3 regions of the Fictibacillus sp. 26RED30 genome follow, and region 3 is predicted to be linked to each of the others. Evidence: riboswitches for the same ligand, from Rfam matches in the RefSeq annotation. Region 3 holds a riboswitch; each other region holds the start of a gene.
What was found. Region 3 has a riboswitch for cyclic di-AMP ahead of IHV11_RS02550 (dicarboxylate/amino acid:cation symporter). Riboswitches for the same ligand answer to the same signal wherever they lie in the genome.
Positions count from the first base shown of each region.

Region 1: linked by a shared signal. The riboswitch ahead of IHV11_RS11795 (hypothetical protein) and the one ahead of IHV11_RS02550 (dicarboxylate/amino acid:cation symporter) in region 3 are both predicted to bind cyclic di-AMP.
Region 2: linked by a shared signal. The riboswitch ahead of IHV11_RS16950 (potassium channel family protein) and the one ahead of IHV11_RS02550 (dicarboxylate/amino acid:cation symporter) in region 3 are both predicted to bind cyclic di-AMP.

Region 1 is NZ_JACZDV010000001.1:2,296,107-2,302,227, reverse strand. Features, by position in the region: gene IHV11_RS11810 (DHH family phosphoesterase) at 1-262, opposite strand, end outside; gene IHV11_RS11805 (MFS transporter) at 493-1,776, shown strand; gene IHV11_RS11800 (hypothetical protein) at 1,828-2,076, shown strand; cyclic di-AMP (ydaO/yuaA leader) riboswitch at 2,357-2,496, shown strand; cyclic di-AMP (ydaO/yuaA leader) riboswitch at 2,554-2,704, shown strand; gene IHV11_RS11795 (hypothetical protein) at 2,935-3,348, shown strand; gene IHV11_RS11790 (hypothetical protein) at 3,373-3,510, shown strand; gene IHV11_RS11785 (HPr family phosphocarrier protein) at 3,588-3,863, shown strand; gene IHV11_RS11780 (hypothetical protein) at 3,887-3,994, shown strand; gene IHV11_RS21500 (potassium-transporting ATPase subunit F) at 3,991-4,071, shown strand; gene kdpA (potassium-transporting ATPase subunit KdpA) at 4,087-5,751, shown strand; gene kdpB (potassium-transporting ATPase subunit KdpB) at 5,878-6,121, shown strand, end outside.
Region 2 is NZ_JACZDV010000003.1:206,596-212,716, forward strand. Features, by position in the region: gene hutP (hut operon transcriptional regulator HutP) at 1-187, opposite strand, end outside; gene IHV11_RS16935 (hypothetical protein) at 369-827, shown strand; gene IHV11_RS16940 (GerAB/ArcD/ProY family transporter) at 920-2,032, opposite strand; gene IHV11_RS16945 (TrkH family potassium uptake protein) at 2,173-3,525, opposite strand; gene IHV11_RS16950 (potassium channel family protein) at 3,529-4,185, opposite strand; cyclic di-AMP (ydaO/yuaA leader) riboswitch at 4,325-4,481, opposite strand; gene IHV11_RS16955 (undecaprenyl-diphosphate phosphatase) at 4,560-5,342, opposite strand; gene cls (cardiolipin synthase) at 5,451-6,121, opposite strand, start outside.
Region 3 is NZ_JACZDV010000001.1:516,632-522,752, reverse strand. Features, by position in the region: gene IHV11_RS02565 (hypothetical protein) at 1-142, opposite strand, end outside; gene IHV11_RS02560 (DNA-3-methyladenine glycosylase) at 309-884, shown strand; gene IHV11_RS02555 (hypothetical protein) at 881-1,570, opposite strand; gene IHV11_RS02550 (dicarboxylate/amino acid:cation symporter) at 1,727-2,962, opposite strand; cyclic di-AMP (ydaO/yuaA leader) riboswitch at 3,131-3,297, opposite strand; gene IHV11_RS02545 (hypothetical protein) at 3,475-3,669, shown strand; gene IHV11_RS02540 (ABC transporter ATP-binding protein) at 3,890-4,603, opposite strand; gene IHV11_RS02535 (ABC transporter permease) at 4,603-6,121, opposite strand, start outside.

The DNA of each region.
Region 1 (6,121 bases), 1.8 Mb from region 3:
TTGCATGGTGGTCGATCAGCTTTACTTTTCCACCTGCATTAGATCGTTCATCAAGTCGCATCATTAATTCTTCGTTAACCGCAATATCTGTAATGATAATTTCTGTTTTTCTTTCTCTCGGATTATCAAGCAGCATCTCTACACGGTCATTAATCGTTCCATGTGAACAATACGATATTTTACAGTTGTCTCCAAATGCTAGTTGTGCTAAATAACCGCACGATTTTCCGTCTAAATCGTTGTGTGAAAATAAATGAATCATGTTAGTATCCTCTCTATTATGCTCTCTGTCTAGAGTATCGTCATAAAGCATAAAGTTCAACCTTTATATCGTAGTATTCTTTTCATTTACAAATTCAGCTGATTTTAACACCGAAACCGGATGAATATGCTAAATAATTCTTGTGAAATTTCACAAGAATTTATTTACAATTGATTTCATTAGGTAGAAAATGGTAATGATGAAAATTATTTAAAGTTGGGGGTTATGATGTGAAGGAGTTTCTGAAAGTGTTTCAGAATAAAAACTTCAGCAAGCTGTTTTTTGCTGGTTTTACTTCAATGATGGGAAGTATTATCGGCGTTACAGCTTTTATGTTTTATTTGTTGGATAAGTTCGGTGAACAGCCGTTTTATGCCACACTTGCAGAATTGATGTATTCTCTGCCAACACTAGCTGTTTTCTTTATCGTAGGGGTATTAGCCGATCGAATGGATCGTCAAAAAATCGCGCTTTATTGTGATTGGATTTGTGCAGGGCTGTGCCTCTTATTAATGGGTGCTATATGGCTAGACTGGATGCCTTTGATTTTTGCTATCTTATTCTTAAGAAGTGCAGTAGGTAAATTCTTTTTTCCTGCTGATCAAGCGATGGTACAAGGTGTACTCTCGAAAGAGGAGTATGCAATTGCAGCTGGATTGAATCAAATGGTAGGTAGTTTATTTATGCTTTTTGGGAACATGATCGCCATTTTTATTTATTGGAGTATAGGAATACAAGGAGCAATTGCATTTGACCTTATTACATATGTTATATCAGCATTATTAATTATGAGTATGAGAGTTGATGAAGATGTTCGTCTGCCGAACGGACAACACAGGTTCAAAGATATTCGTGTAAAGATGGTATGGAAGGATTTTGTTGCGGGGTTCAATTACATTAAACAATCTAAGCTTCTACTTTCATTAATCTTTGGTTTTTTCTTGTTTGGTATAGTAAATGGTGGATTGTCAGTTATGCCGGCTTTTATCATGAAATATAAACTCGCTCCAGATAATTACGAACAAATGATGATGTGGATGGGTGTGGTGTTTGGTGTATCTATCCTTACAGGGAGTGTTATTTGTTCGATGCTCGCTAAAAAGATCAGACTCTCGTATGCGATTGTTCTTGGACTATTCGTAAGTGGATTGTCACTTGGTTTATGCGCCATCGCGCCAAATGTGTTGACATTCTTTATTTTTACAGGATTGGCTGGGTTTAGCATTCCATTAATCAATATTGGAATCGGTGGCTGGTTACCTAAGATCGTAGATCCTAAAATGATGGGACGTGTTCAAGGATGGATTACACCGATCAACATGCTATCTCACACCATGACACTCGGTTTAATCGCTGTGTTTTTCCCGAAAATTCTAACCGTAGAAATGCTGTTCTGGGTTGTGGGAGGATGTCTGATTCTTGTTGGACTATTCTACATGTTCACTCTACCCAGGTATGATATTGAAGAAAATGATAACAAAAATGATTTGGAATTAGAAAAAGTACCAGTTTAAAGCTGGAGATTATGGCGAAGCCCTTTTATAATGAAAAGCGGAGGGGAAGTCATGGCAACTTTTCAAAACGTACTATTCTGGATTTTTTTAATCTTACCAATTATTTTATTCTTTGTAGCTATAGCGAGAACTTCATGGGTGTTGTTGCTTGTTAACTTTTTTTTAGCTCTACCGATCATTTGGTTTGTGAGCTGGATTACAGAAAGTTATGGAGCTGTCTTTGTAGTGTTTGCGATTCATCTGTTCACAGGCGTATGGCTCTGGACTAAAAGACAGAGATTGGATTTTAGATCGTTTTAACCAAGCTAAGCAAAGTAAAATTTGCTTAGCTTTTTTATTTTTAAAAAAAAATTTAAGTTCAGTACTTGGTTTTTTTAGAATATTACAACTATTATTTTGTTTGAAATGTATCGAAAAATTGAGAAAGTAAAAGAAAAAAGATGATTTGTTTGTTTTTTGTTTCTTAAATAAGTTTATTTAATTCGTTTTTATACGAAATATGAATATTTCAGAGTTTTTAATGGATTTACAACGGCTGAAACCAGGAGTAATATATTGCTTATCGTAAAACTTTAAATTTTTTCCATGACCGCTGAATCCAAATTTGGAACGGAGGAACCATCGGCAGTTTCCATTGCCTGGGGTGAAACTTATAAAGTCGGGCGACTTCTGCCGTCCGAACCCGTCAGCTAACTTCGTAAGCGTGGTAGGAGAGGGAAGGTGAACATTAAAAAAGAGTAATAATAACAATTTTACAAATTATGATTATTATATCATGCGTCTTTATCGCTTAATTCCTAATTTAGGGAGCGGGGGAACCAATCGCAGGCCATTGCGTCTGCATGGGGTGAATCTCGAGAGATCGAGTAGGGCTACTCTCAAGCCCGAATCCGTCAGCTAACTCCGTAAGCGTACAGAGAGAGGCAACAAATTTCGTGTATTCACACGCTTATTCAAGTATGCGTAGAAGCCGCGAGAAGAGTTCCTCTTCCGCAGGCTTCTTTTTTGTTGCCTTTTTTTCACTATCTAAAAGTATAACTTGTCGGCACGATGGTTTTCGACGTAGCAACAAGTTTAAGACGATAGTATAAGCGCAATTAAGGCTGACATGAGAGGCTAGAATTCAGCCTATTTCTTTACGAGATGGAGGGTGGAACGATGGAGAAATCATCTGGGAACGTGCTCATTATGTTTCCTGATCTAGTTTCAGATGTATTTATTTCAAAACTAAGATTGTGTGAAGACTATCAATCTCTTGTTCTCTGTGTTCCTAACCGAGAAGAAGCAGATAGACTCTCACAAGTTGGGTTTCAACATGTATATGTTATGAATTATGGTGACAAGCGTAAAGTTATCGAGATGGTAGGTCCTTTTGTTCAAAAAATCATTGTTGTTGAATCTGGATTTTTAGAATGCTGCCAAACGATTGAACTCATTCGCAGCATTTATAACATACCTGTTTATGTTATCAAATCAGACACACGGTATATTTCCAGAGTTTATAAGGAGTTAGGTGCCGATTACGTAATCTATAACAAAACCGGAAATATTCAATTCTTACTTTCTTCATAAAAAAAAGAGCGGAGGAATTCATTTATGAGATTAAGTCCAAACGAAATTGAACAGATTTTGTTAAAAGCAAAAAGAGATCAATTGAATGCTTATTATGCAAGTGTGATTCAACATAGTCTCTCAAAATGGATCATACAAGACACGCTTAGAAGTAAAGGTTAAACCATTACAGGAGGGAACCCATCAAAGATAAGATGTTCCCTCTGTAAATCCATACCAGTGATAGGCAGGGTGAAAACATGGGGACAGAGTCAGTTGTTTTATTGCCAAAAAGGTTGTCGATCGGACAGATCAATGAATTTGTCAATGCTGCTGGTTCTTTCGAAAGTGAGATTCTATTCTTTTATCAAGGCATACAGATTAATGCGAAAGGCTTACTATCCGTTAATCTATTCTTTTTGTCACACTATTCAAGAAATCAAAACGAACCGATCACACTTAGAATAGAAGGTTGTGATGCTCAAGAGGCTATCAAAAATTTATCTCTAATGCTGAATGGTTACTTAGAACAATGAACTAATAAAAAGAAGGTGTAAAAATGTTAGATGTGATGATGGTTTTATTGATGGTAGGAATGCCAGTCTTAATGATGGGTCTAGCAAAATGGTCATCAAGTGTTGTTGATGAAGGAAGTGTAAATAAATGATGACTGTCATGTTTGGAGTAGCCGTTTTAACAACGGTGTATCTTCTTTACGTATTATTGAATCCAGAGAAATTTTAGGAGGTTTTTCCGTTGATAGTCAGTTTACTCTCTATAGCTATAACTCTACTTATAGCTCTTTTACTTGCAAAACCAGTAGGAATTTATTTAGCGAACTCGTTCAATTATTCGAATAAGAACAAACTCTTTTATCCTTTCGAAAATCTGATTTATTCCATTAGTGGAATGAAAAATAAAAATCAATCTTGGAAAGTTTATGCTTCATCAGTAATCGTGATCAATGCGATTATGATTCTATTAGTTTACTTAATCTTCCGTTTTCAAGGCAGTTTGCCTCTGAATCCGAGTAAGATAGCAAACATGGATCCAAGTCTTGCGTTTAACACAGCAGTAAGTTTTATGACGAATACGAATCTGCAGCATTACAGTGGTGAAAGTGGTTTATCCTATCTTTCACAAATGATTGGCATTCTTTTCATGATGTTTGTTGCACCAGCTACAGCATTAGCAGTAGCAATCGCATTCATTCGTGGGCTATCTGGCAAGTCTTTAGGAAACTTTTTTGTGGATATGGTTAGGGGTATCATTCGTGTGTTACTACCGATCGCTTTTGTAACAGGACTCATTTTCGTTGCACTTGGAGTACCGCAGACATTAGATCCAACGGTTACAGTCACTACAGTTGAAGGTGGAAAACAAAACATAGCAGTTGGACCAGTTGGTTCGTTCCTATCCATAAAAGAATTAGGAAATAACGGCGGTGGGTTTTTCGGAGTTAACTCAGCGCATCCGTTTGAAAATCCGAACGGACCGAGCAACTTTATTCAAATCTTATTGATGCTACTATTACCGATGGCATTACCGTTTACGTACGGAAAGATGGTTGGAAATCCAAAGCAGGGACGTATTCTTTTCGTTTCCATGACGATGATGTTTATTATGTTCCTTGGCATCTCCCTGAGTGCGGAATATCAGGGAAACCAAGCAATCAATGCTCTAGGTGTGCAACATGATCAAGGAAGCATGGAAGGAAAGGAAGTACGATTTGGTGTCGCTCAGTCTTCACTTTACTCGGTTGTTACAACGGCTTCAGAAACGGGGGCTGTTAATACGATGCACGATACACTGACTCCGCTTGGCGGATTAGTTACATTATCCAATATGATGTTAAATACCGTTTATGGCGGTGTAGGGGCAGGCTTTGTCAACGTCTTAATGTATGCGATTATTGGTGTTTTCTTATCTGGATTAATGGTGGGGCGTACCCCGGAATTTCTAGGTAAAAAGATTGAAGGGAAAGAAATGAAGCTGATTGCAGCGACGTTGTTAATCCACCCGTTCCTTATTTTAGGAGCATCTGCTGTAGCTTTCTTTACACCACTCGGACATGAGGCCATTTCGAACTCAGGTTTTCATGGTATTTCACAAGTAATCTATGAATATACCTCTTCAGCAGCAAATAACGGCTCTGGTTTTGAAGGATTAGGAGATGCGACAAACTTCTGGAATATTTCTACCGGAATCGTTATGTATCTTGGAAGATTCTTTTCCATTGTAACGATGCTTGCGGTTGCAGGATCATTGGCTGTAAAACGAACCGTTCCAGAAACGATCGGAACGTTCAGAACAGATAACGGGCTATTTGCAGGTGTGTTTATTGGGGCTGTATTTATTGTTGGGGCTTTAACATTCTTCCCAGTATTGGTATTAGGCCCGATTGCCGAATATTTAACATTATAGATGCTGTAGAGAGGTGAAAAAATAATGGGTGCTCAAGGCTTAAGGACCAAAAAAGAATTATCTCAGTACGTTCCTCCCCAAAAAGGTGGGAACGGACCTATGAAAAAGAATCGTGAGGAAGTACAAATGAATAAAACAATGATGAATAAAGAAATCGTGAATCAGGCGATAAAGGAATCTTTTATTAAACTAGATTCAAGGGTAATGATTAAAAATCCGATCATGTTTGTTGTTGAAATTGGTTTTGTAATTACATTATTATTAACCTTTTTTGGAGATCAAACTCAAGTTGGTTTCAATATTGCTGTAACCTTCATTCTGTTTGTAACCCTCCTGTTTGCAAATTTCGCTGAAGCAATAGCTGAAGGAA
Region 2 (6,121 bases), on a different contig from region 3:
CAGTTTGAATGATATTTTCACTTTTGGCCGCTGTTTCAATGGCAGCTACTACCTTTTGTGAATCCATTGAACCGGCTTTGCCTACGCAATACTTCCAGCCCAATTTCTCGATCTCAGGCAGATAACTTTCATCTAATACCCCTAACATGGCCATCTTTCCGATCAAACGTTCATTTGATAATGCCATTGCATGAATCACTCTTTCTCTAACGGCTAATAACTACTTCTAGTGTATGCGTTTACAATTTGTCCGTCAATTCCCTTTCAACAACTTATCACAGCAGTATAGTAAAGAAAATGACACGTATAATCTATCAAACTAGCGGTAAGAATGATAGTAAGAAATATAACGGAATGAGGGTTGTTACATGTTAAACGTACAAAAAGAAATTGCACTTGCTTCAATGTCACGCACTCCACAGTTCGAGGAAGATGTGAATGACTTTTTTATCGCTTATGACAAAGGACATAACCCGTTACTGCTCTTGCCTACTACAAAAGGTTTTCTCCCTGAAGGACAGGTGTACGCGATCGCATTTATTAAAAAAGAAAATAATTCATATCAATTTACTCTTTCAGATAAAATTATGCCTTTTTCGATGAATGAGGCAACGCTCATTCATGATCAGCTCGGTTTCTTCTTCGGTCCTGATAATAATATGCTTTCTTCCTTTTTTAAAGGTGATACGTATGGCGCATATGTAGTCTGGACAAAGCATATGGTCACGCAATTGATCAACGAAACTCTTCAAAATTGGCATAATACATCAGATGATTCACAGCGCGAAAAACACAAGACTCGATTAACTATGCTTCTTCAAGCCTAGGTAAAAATAATAAAACTGACTGCTAACTTCCCTCTTTCCTATGAGCAACAGATTGAGGAAGCCTAACAGTCAGTTTTTTAAATTGTGGTGCATCATGTAGTAGATGATGTCTGTTCTCTATTATTTTTCTTAATATGTTTTTTAATAAAAGTCATGATAAATAAAAGTGGAATATAACTGATGGCTAAATAAAAACCGATCTTGTTCGTATAGTTATTTAGCATGTTGATCTTCAAACGAGTGTCTAAGTAATAACAAGCAGCCAACGTGATCGCTAATAAAATGATCAGTGTGATATGCTGGCGGATGTTCAACATCAGCTTGGCCACACGGCTCGAACACCAGATAGCAAGTGCAATATTTGGCAAAATCACTAAACACCACATCGAAACGAAAACAAAATCAAATCGTTCCACGAATGAAACTTGAACGATTTTCACCATAGAAAGGGTTGCCCATATATTTCTAGACAACTGTTCTTCGCTAAAGAACGCAAATGAAAACAAAGTGACTAGCAAATACATCATAAATGTAAAAAGATTAGCATGATGCGCAAATTTTTGAGACCGCTTTGCATTTTTAATAAACGGATAAAAAACAAGAAGTGTTTCAAAACCAAGATAACTCAGCATCATATTTTTCGTTGCAGATAAATAGTCTTTTACATTCTCATCAAAGACCGGCAGGAGATTAGAAAAATGAGTAAATTCCAATGGGTATACGAGTAACACGATCAAACCTAATGGAATGACAACTCCTAAAAAACAGATGCCCGCCACCGTTCGAAAACCAGACGAAACCACATAGTACGTTAATATCAGGAAAACAGCAGCGATCTTCCATGTACTTATAGTGGGAAACATCCATACTTGTATGACTTCAATATACGTTCGTAAAACTGTAATCGACCAGAGCAGAAAATATAGAAGTAAAAATAGATTAAATAAGTTTCCAATCAAACCACCAAACAACGATTTATGAGTTGATACGATATCCCCATCGCCGTTATCGAGCACATAATAAATCATCCATATAAGAGCATGTACAAAAATGGCAGCTATGATGACTGATATCCAGGAATCATAGCCAGCGTATTTAGCGATGATACGCTGATAGCCTAGCACCCCTACCCCTACTTGTTCAGAATGGACAAGAAAAAACACAAGAAAGGGAGAAACGAGAAAAGCTTCTTTAATTTTTTGCATGACGATTCTCTTCCTCTCTTAGAAACAGCATTGAAATCTCGTTTTAGCATTCCCAAGAGTAAAGAGATTAACCCATAAATAACCAAAAAAGCTGACGCAAAATGTGGGAATACACCCTTTTTGCATCAGCTTTCATTACTTTATCCAGTGAACACTTCACCGTCTGGATACCTAATATTATCTTTTGTTTGTTTAGCAAGACTGAACGCCAGTGTTAGCGGTCCTAATTTACCGAAAACCATTACCACACAGATCACAATTTTTCCGATGACTGTGAGATCTGGGGTCAGTCCCATACTCAATCCAACTGTTCCAAATGCAGAAACGACTTCGAACACGATCACCATGAATGATACATCTTTCTGGACATATGTGATAATAAATAATGCGGCAAAGATAAACAAAATAGAAATAGTTGTAATAGCAAGAGCTCTGTAAACAACAGCATTTCGAATGGTCCGCTTCATAACAACCGTACTTTCTTTCCCTTTTAAGAAAGCTGCAACCGTAAAAATAATAACAACAAACGTGGTCAGCTTTATCCCTCCACCAGTAGAGGTACTTCCTGCCCCAACAAACATTAAAAGAATCATCAACAAGGATGTATCAGGATTTATGGCTGTCATATCAATCGAGTTAAAACCTGCTGTTCTCGGTGTTACACCTTGGAAATAAGAAGCCCAGAATTGCTCAGCACCTGAAAGCATTCCAATGGTCTTAGGATTATTAAACTCAAATAAGTAGAAGAACAAGATTGCCACAATGTTAATAATCAAAGTAGACAACAACATCACTCTTGTATGAAGAGAAAGTTTTTTCCAGCTTCGGCTCACCCATATATCAACCAATACGGTAAACCCAATTCCCCCTGTTATAAACAGAAACGATATGACGATGTTCACCATCGGATCTCCTACATAGCCCGTTAGACCGTCAGACCACAACGAGAACCCTGCATTGTTGTATGCCGATATAACATGAAAGATGCTATAGTAAATTCCTTTACTAACACCAAAGTCTGGAACAAGCCTTAGTGATAGAAAAAAGATGGCGATAATCTGGATACTGATTGAAAATACAAACAGATTTCGAACTAACCGGATTACCCCGCCTATAGAAGGCTGGTTGAGTGCTTCTTGCATCAGAACACGTTGTTTGATGGATATTTTCCTCCCCATCATAATAACGACTAATGAAGCAAATGACATGACCCCGAGTCCTCCGACTTGGATTAAGAACAAGATGACGATCTCACCAAAGAGTGTGAATGTTGAGCCAGGATCAACAGTAGCTAAGCCTGTTACTGTTGCTGCTGAAGTTGCAATAAAAAAAGCATCAACCCACGATAACGTTTTTTCATGGGCAATAGGAAGCTTTAACAAACACGTCCCAACGAAAATAAGAAATAAAAATAGTAACGCTAAAAACTGAGGAGGGTTCAATCTAATTGGGTTGTGCAAAAAACGTTTATGCTTTCTAACATGTAGTGCCAATGCTTACACTTCCTCATCCTCAAAACGATTTAGATCTTCGTTACGACCGATCACGACAAGTATATCCCCATATTGAAGAGATACATCAGCAATCGGTGAAACGAGTATCTCATCTCCGCGTTTGATTGCGACGATATTACATCCATAGCGTGCACGAACATCTAGATCTGTTAGCGTCCGATTCACTAGCTTATCCGTTACACCTATCTCAACAATACTGTGTTCATGCGATAGCTCAATAAAATCAATAATCTTTTCAGAAGATATGAGTTGAGCAACGCGAAGCGCCATATCACGCTCTGGGTGGATAATACGGTCTGCTCCTAGCTTTTCCAACACTTTATGATGATAGTCATTCTGTGCTTTTACCCATACTTTTTGAACGCCTGCTTCTTTTAAAAGTAAAGTAGTTAAGATACTTGCTTGGATGTCTTCACCGATCGAAACAATTACCTGTGTAAAATTTCGGATTCCTAAAGACTTCATTACGTTTTCATCCGTAGAGTTAGCTTGAACAGCTTGAGTAGCTATTGTTGCAAACTCATTTACTCTTTCCATATCTTTATCTATAGCTAGAACATCATAGCCCATCGTCGCAAATTCTCGACAGATGCTGCCTCCAAAACGTCCTAAACCAATTACTGCAAACTGTTTTTTCATTATGGTCTCCCCTTAAAATCCATGAAGTTTTTGCTTCGTTGTTCTCTAGCCTTGCTGGTCAAGAGGTATATAAATTTAAGTAAAAAAACGCAAAAAAAGACCACACAAAGAAGCGGGTCCGGTTTTCCACCAAATTGACCTCTCCAGTGACATGACGCTTACGGGGTTAGCTGTCGGATTAGGGATTGGAGTATCCCTTTTTGCAAATAGAGCAAAATTCACCCCAAAAGATTGGTTCCCCCGTTTTACAGTAGTTTTCACCATAAAAATAACTGTAAATTCAGCGATCTAAAGCCTGCTAAATTTTGAATTACATATACTGTAATCCTCTATCTTTTAAAAGTCAATCCATTTTTTTAGTGTTAACAAATACTTTACATTTTACCTGAAAATTGAAGGATCAATACTACTATTCCAATCAACCAAACATAGACAGCAAATCCTTTTAACGTACCGGTTTGAAGGAGTTTGATCATCCACTTTACCGCCACATATCCAAATAGAGCCGATGCTAAAGTACCGACCAATAGGGCTGAATAAGAGATAGGTGGATGTCCACCAGTAAATAAATCTTTTGACTGCAATACTACTCCTCCTGCAATAGATGGTATGGATAATAAAAAAGAAAAATAGGCCGCTGCTTTTTTATCGATCTTGCAAAAGAGCGCTGCTGCAATCGTTAGTCCCGATCGTGAAATAGCAGGAAGAATAGCCGCACCTTGAAACGTACCGATTATAAGTGCATCACGTATAGAAATATCTTCAATTCCTTTGTATCCATTTCGCTTATAAGAATCGGCCCACCAAAGTAAAAAACCTGTTATCAAGAACTCCCAGCCAACCGTGATCCCGGTTTTTGAGATCTCTTCAAAAAAATCTTTAAATGCTAGTCCAATAACAGCGGTTGGAATCGTTCCAGCCATAAGCAGAACTCCCGTTTTGCTGAGTGGTCTTTTTATAACTTCTAAGATTTCTCTCCAATAAACCGTCATCACAGCAATAAGTGTTCCTATATGAAGCATGCTATCAAGAAACAACCCGGCTTCTTCTAGCTGAAACACTTGCCTGCCTAGAAGGAGGTGTCCTGTAGAACTGACAGGCAAAAATTCTGTTATCCCTTGCACAATGCCTAATATTAAGGCCTCGAGCCAATCCATAAAAAAAACCCCCTCAACTTTCATGGTCTCGTACAACCTATTCCTGAGGAGGATTTTCTATTCTAGTTTTTTGATAACAATTTAGTGTTACTTAACGAGCATTTGTGATTAAAGTACACCTGAGAAGAGACGAGCAAACGATTCCTTTGTTCGTTCCCACAAACCTCTTTTGTAAAACTCTACGGGTTTCACTTTTATAGATTCCACCATGTCTTCTTCATATTGCTCTACAAGATCTGAGACAGATGATGTATTTAGCAAGAATACGTTCACTTCGAAGTTAAGGTGAAAACTTCTCATATCCATATTAGCTGTACCGATCGAAGCAGTATCGCCATCAATAATGATTACTTTTTGATGCAGAAATCCTTTTTTGTAGGAATAGATCTCTATTCCAGAACGCAGAAGCTCTGGAAAATAAGAGCGCGTTGCATATTGCGTCAAGAATCCATCATTAATCTCAGGAACCAACAAACGGACCTGGACACCTTTTTTTGCTGCCACTCTTAAAGCCGTTCGAATCGCTTCATTAGGAACAAAATATGGTGTTGCGATCCAGATTGATTTCTCTGCACATGAGATCAAAGAATAGAATAGATCACTCATGATTCCAAGCTGAGTATCAGGACCACTTGCCACCACATGAACAGTACCATCCCCTTCAGCGGGGTATGCTCTTGTAAGATGATTATCTTCTAAGAGATCTTCTCCACAAACATATTCCCAATCCATTAGAAATATGGCATGAAGAACTTGAACAGCTTCTCCTTCCATAACCA
Region 3 (6,121 bases):
ATTGTTCATAAACCGAATTAGGGGCATTCCAGCATAGCCAGGAAACCATGGTTTTAATTCCATGTTGACTTACTTCCCAGTACTCCCAGCGTCGTTTGGAGAGATTTTCATAAATTCCTGTTTCATTCACCCAACCGTCCATATTAAACGCCTCCTATTCATCTGCTTTATAAAAAATTCTTTTTTCTTTCGTTATTTCCTCTTTTTTACGGTTTGTAAAACTTCGACAAAAGGAAACATAAATTTACATGAACCTGTTGTTATTGTACTAATAAATAATACATGTCATACATAACAAGGAGATATAAATGAAACTATGGGGATTACCAACTCTAGATCTAGCAAAAGAACTCTTAGGAATGAAGCTGATACATATCCATGAAGACGTTATAACATCGGGATACATCGTGGAAACTGAAGCCTATCTGGGCCCTGAAGATCGAGCTGCGCATTCCTATAACAATCGAAGAACAGCTAGAACAGAAGTGATGTACGGTGAAGCAGGTACAATTTACACCTATTTTATTTATGGGATGCATGTTTGCTTTAATATCGTTTCCAGACCCGTTAATAAACCTGAAGCCATACTAATTAGAGCACTGCAACCAATTGAAGGAATAGAAATAATGAAGGAAAGAAGAGCGAGCGTAAAGAATGATGTTCAGCTTACGAATGGTCCAGGTAAACTGAGCAAAGCAATGGGTTTCACATTGAATGATAATGGCAAGAAAATGAATGAGGAAAATATACGGATAGAAGAAGGAATTGAATTAGTTCCGAATGAAATAATCTCTGGCCCACGCATAGGTATACACTATGCCGAAGAAGCTGTTCATTATCCTTATCGGTTCTGGATAAAAAACAACCCTTACGTATCACGTTAATACGCAGGGTTGTTTTCTTTCTTCGTTGAAACCGTAACATCCTCTTCCTGCATGTAATCGACCTCAGTTGTCCGATTGGTATCTTGAATCCATGCTAGATGATGATACGTTTGTTTTTTTATAGCAACGTATTTTGCTTGCATAATGAACAACCAGAAAAGGATGAACAACGTTGTTTTCAATACATTTTCCGCAGTAAGGGCAGCCGCCTCGATCGGTAGAACATTCACTGTTATACTTGAAAGCAATCCAATCACAACAGCTCCCAAGATGAACAATGGCTGGTTCGTACGTAAAAATTTCAATCGATGCTGCAAGTAGTTCTGGATGGATAAACGTTCTTGAGCATTGAACTGGAGGTATCTGCTTTTAGCTGATTTGGCATTGGCCACTAAACCTTTAGATCGATCTTTCTTCCAAAGGGATTTCATAAATAGGGTGAATTCTATATCACTAGCGGGTTCGTTATTCATTTTTCTGTGAATAAAATTATGAGCTTGATAATAAGTAATTGCATTCTGTACAAGCCTTAGTAATACGTAGCCTGTGATGATCGTGAGTGAAAAGACAAACCAAAAAGAGTTCATTGCGCTCTCTGTTAACTCGATGATAGGATTTATAGCGGTTTGAATCTGTACCCATATGATCTTTGCTGCAAGCGTTAGTATCTCTAGCCATTTTTCCAAGAAGATCACTCCGAAATCTCATTAAGTATCTTCTTATTTTACCATGATTTTTCATTAGTGCTTACATTTATTTACTCAACATTTGTAAACTAGGGAAATCGGCATACAAAAAGGCCGCAGGTATATGTATACACCGCGACCTTTTGAAGTGATTATTTATGCACTAACTTCTTGTTCACGAGTCCCAAGATGTTTGTCTTCGCCTTTATCAACGATTACAGCACAAGCAGCATCACCAGTGATGTTAACAGCTGTTCTAAGCATATCAAGAAGTCTATCAACACCTAGGATTAAGGCAATACCCTCGACAGGTAATCCTACAGAGTTCAATACCATCGCTAACATGATCAATCCAACTCCAGGAACACCAGCTGTACCGATACTAGCAAGCACTGCCGTTAAAATAACAGTAAGCATCTGTGTTAAACCTAAGTTAACATCGTATACTTGAGCGATAAAAATCGTCGCAACACCTTGCATGATAGCTGTTCCATCCATGTTAATCGTTGCACCAAGCGGCTGCACAAAACCACTTATCGATTTTCGAACACCTAAATTTTCTTGAGCTGTTTTCATTGAGATTGGAAGTGTTGCATTTGAACTAGACGTACTAAATCCAACTGACATCGCAGGTGCAAAGCCTTTAAAGAACCAGAGCGGGCTCTTCTTTGCAAATAGAGCAATTGAACCACCATACGCGACAACAGAGTGGATGAATAAAGCTAAAATAACTACGCTCATGTATAAGCCCATCGCTTTGATGGCATCCATTCCTTGACTTCCTACCGCTGAAGCAATCAATGCAAAAGCACCATATGGAGCAAATTTCATAATCAAGTTTACAAGATACATCATAATGTCGTTACCTTGTTCAATTAAATCCATTATACCTTTTGTTTTGCTTCCCAACATCGTTAAAGCAAATCCTACAAATACGGAAAACGCGATAATTTGAAGCATGTTTCCTTCAGCCATCGATTGAATTGGATTAGTAGGAATAATGTTCAGCAACGTGTCCGTAACTGCTGGCGCTTCTTGTTGCTCGAACTTAGCACCTTCTGTTTTAAAGTCCCCTACACCTGGTTGAAAGATAAGCGCTAAAGCCATCGCGATCGTAATCGCAATTGTTGTAGTTCCTAAGAAGAACCCCACCGTTTTAGCACCCACTCTTCCAAGTTTCTTCGGATCACCTAACCCCGCAGTTCCAAGTACGATTGAGAAAAAAACAATTGGAACAACTAACATTTTAATAAGGTTTAAGAATAATGTCCCGACTGGCTTTAAAACGTATTTATCCAGTGTTGAAAAAGCATCTGGTACAGCTAGATTAAGAATTAATCCCGCGACAACCCCAAGTGCAAGTGCAATTAAAATTTTTGTAGATAATTTCATAATAAAGTACCCCCTTTGTTAAAATCTTCTCACTATTTAGTGTGCAGTACGTTGAAGAAATTTTATACTAATACATGCCCTATTTGTTGCATATAAAAACCCACCGAAAATAGAGAGGATTTTCCGTGGGAATACACCGCAACACATAGACTGAGCCCATGTATAGAGTTCTCTCTCCAAAAACGCTTACGAGGTTAGCTGTCGGATTAGGAAATTGAGAGTTGTCCCTTTTGTGTATGCACAAATTCATCCCTAGGCTTTATAAGCCATATCGTGGTTCCCCCGCTTCAAGATATTCTATGGAATAGAACGTCCGAATTCAGCGAATCATATATAATATGCTCTAATTTTATCAACATACATAAATTTTTGTCAAGAATACTCACTATGCTTATTTATTCCAATTAATTGTTTCATGATGAATGTTTTTCCATATTCTCACTTCTACCCCATAAGCATATAGAAAAAAACGAATTATATATAAGGTTCTATTTTTCAGGGAGGTATTGTAAATGAAAATCGTATTTTATGAAAAAGGTGAATTAAGTATAATCGTTGGAGCATCCAAATTAAAAGGTGAACTTACGATTGAACAAATAAAGAACGAAAGCGAAAAGAAAGCAAAAGAATTAGGTGAATTATTAGGAAGAGAAATCGGATTTTTAATCGATATGAACGGTAAATTAGATACTCAATTTAAAAAATAAGGCTGTTTAAAACATAATTTCTTTTGGAAGTATGGATTTCCGTTCCAGGCTGCTCGCTTTCCATGGGGCAGGTGTGAACCACATTCGTACGTGTCACTTTAAAGTGTCTCACCTTCCACTCCAATCAACAGTTATAGAGGTAAATTCAAAAAGATCTAAAAGCAACAATTCTTTAGAAAACAGCCAAAAATAAAAACCGGGATATCCCGGTTTTTTGTTTTTATACGTATGCGAGTGATAATTGTTCTTTATTCCTCTTCAATACCATTTCTGGACGCCCTTCATCCTGTATCTTTCCATTGTTCATCAGTATGATCCTGTCCCCTATGGCACGAGCATCCTCTTCGTCGTGAGTTACAAAAATAGAAGTGATCCCCGTACGTTTTAAAATTTCCTGTAACTCATCCCGAATCTGTAGTTGAAGCTTAGAATCGAGATTGCTAAATGGTTCATCAAACATGATCAAAGATGGATTTGGAGCCATAGCCCTAGCTAGTGCAACACGCTGCTGCTGTCCACCGCTCAATTCATAAGGATAACGAGAAGCATAGTCCTCCATTCCCACAATAGCCAATAATTCTTCCATGCGTGCTTGCTTCTGCTTACGATTCATTTTCGTTAAGCCAAATTTTATGTTCTTTTCAACCGTCATATGAGGGAACAAAGCATAATCTTGAAAAACCAAACCTACACCACGATTTTCCGGCTGAACAAAACGAAATGTATCATTCATGACAGCCTGATCTATGAGGATCGATCCTCTTGAAGGCACCTCTAGTCCTGCTATAAGACGAAGTAACGTACTTTTCCCGCTTCCGCTTTCTCCTAAGATCACCGAAACTTCTCCTTGATTAAAGTTTAAAGAAAGATTTTCGAACAAAGGGTTACGCGAATTTTTATAATGAAACGCTAAGTCTTTGATTTGAACAAACATTATTTTGGCTCCTTTTCTAAAACTCTGTGTAAAAAGAAGATGGAAAGTGCACTTATACAAATAATCACCATTGATGAAACAGAGGCTTCGTGAATACGTTCGTCACTTGCGTATTGAAATGTTTTGGTAGCTAGCGTATAAAAATTAAAAGGCTGAAGGATAAGAGTAAGAGGCAGCTCTTTTAATATATCTACAAAAACAAGGATAAAACCACCAGCAATAGCACCTTTAATCATCTTAATATCCACTTTAAAAAACGTCTTCGTTACCGACATACCTAATGTCCTCGAAGCTTCTGTGAAAACCGTTCCTACCTTATCAAAGCCTGATTCGATGGAGTTAAAACCAACTGCTAGAAAACGGACCACATAGGCAAAGATCAGCATACTAATACTTAAGCTCAGCACAAGAGTTGGCTCTAACCCTAACCATTCATATAACGTGAATACCTTCTCGTCTAGTGAGAGAAATAAGGTCAATACACCTATTGCAATTACAGCTCCAGGAATCGAATACCCTAAAACCGTTATTTTTGAAAAAAGCTTCCCCATCCATCCTTTTGATAGACGACTAAAGTTGGCGATAATTAGAGCGACGATAATGATAAGAACTGAACCTATAGAAGCAACAAAGACCGAGTTCCAAATCAAGTCAACAAAAGCAGTATTTAAAATAACGTCATAAGTCATATACACCCAATGTATAAGCTGAATGAAAGGAATTCCGAAAGCTAGAGCAAATAAAGAAATGAAAAAACTAAGCACAGCGAACTTTTTCCAACCTTTAAGTTCTTTAGGTTGTAACGGGCGGACTTTTGAAGTGGAATAGCTATACTGTTTCCTGCCCCTTATTACTCTTTCTAATATCAAGATCAAAACTACGATAAACATCAAAGTACCCGCTAACTTGATAGCCGAATAGATATCTCCCATCCCAAACCACGCTTGAAATATTGCTGTACTAAAGGTTTGAATACCAAAATACTTTACTACCCCGTAATCATTGAAGACTTCAAGAATGACCAAACTAACTCCACCAACGATCGCTGCACGTGACACAGGAAGGACGACTTGTATAAATGTCATGAACGATCCTTTTCCTAGCAACCGTGCATTCTCAATCAGTGATGATGACTGATTTTCTAAGAAACTTTTTGTGATGATATATACATATGGATATAGGAACATCGTAAAGATAAAAACAGCACCGGGTATGTTCATGATGTCAAAGAACTTTTGGTCCACTTTTATACCAAACTGGTTCCTTAGTGACGTCTGAATGACGCCTGTATAATTTAAAATACCATGGTACGTATAGGCCCCAATGTATGGTGGAATCGCAAGTGGGAGGATAAGACCCCACTTAAAGAACCGACGCATAGGAACTTTATAGGCGGAAACTAGCCATGCCGCACTTACACCGATCAGCACTGTGAAAAGACCAGTAAAACCAACGAGTGTCACGGAATTTACGATATAATTTTTCAACATGAATTCTTTAATGTGTTCCCAATTCTCA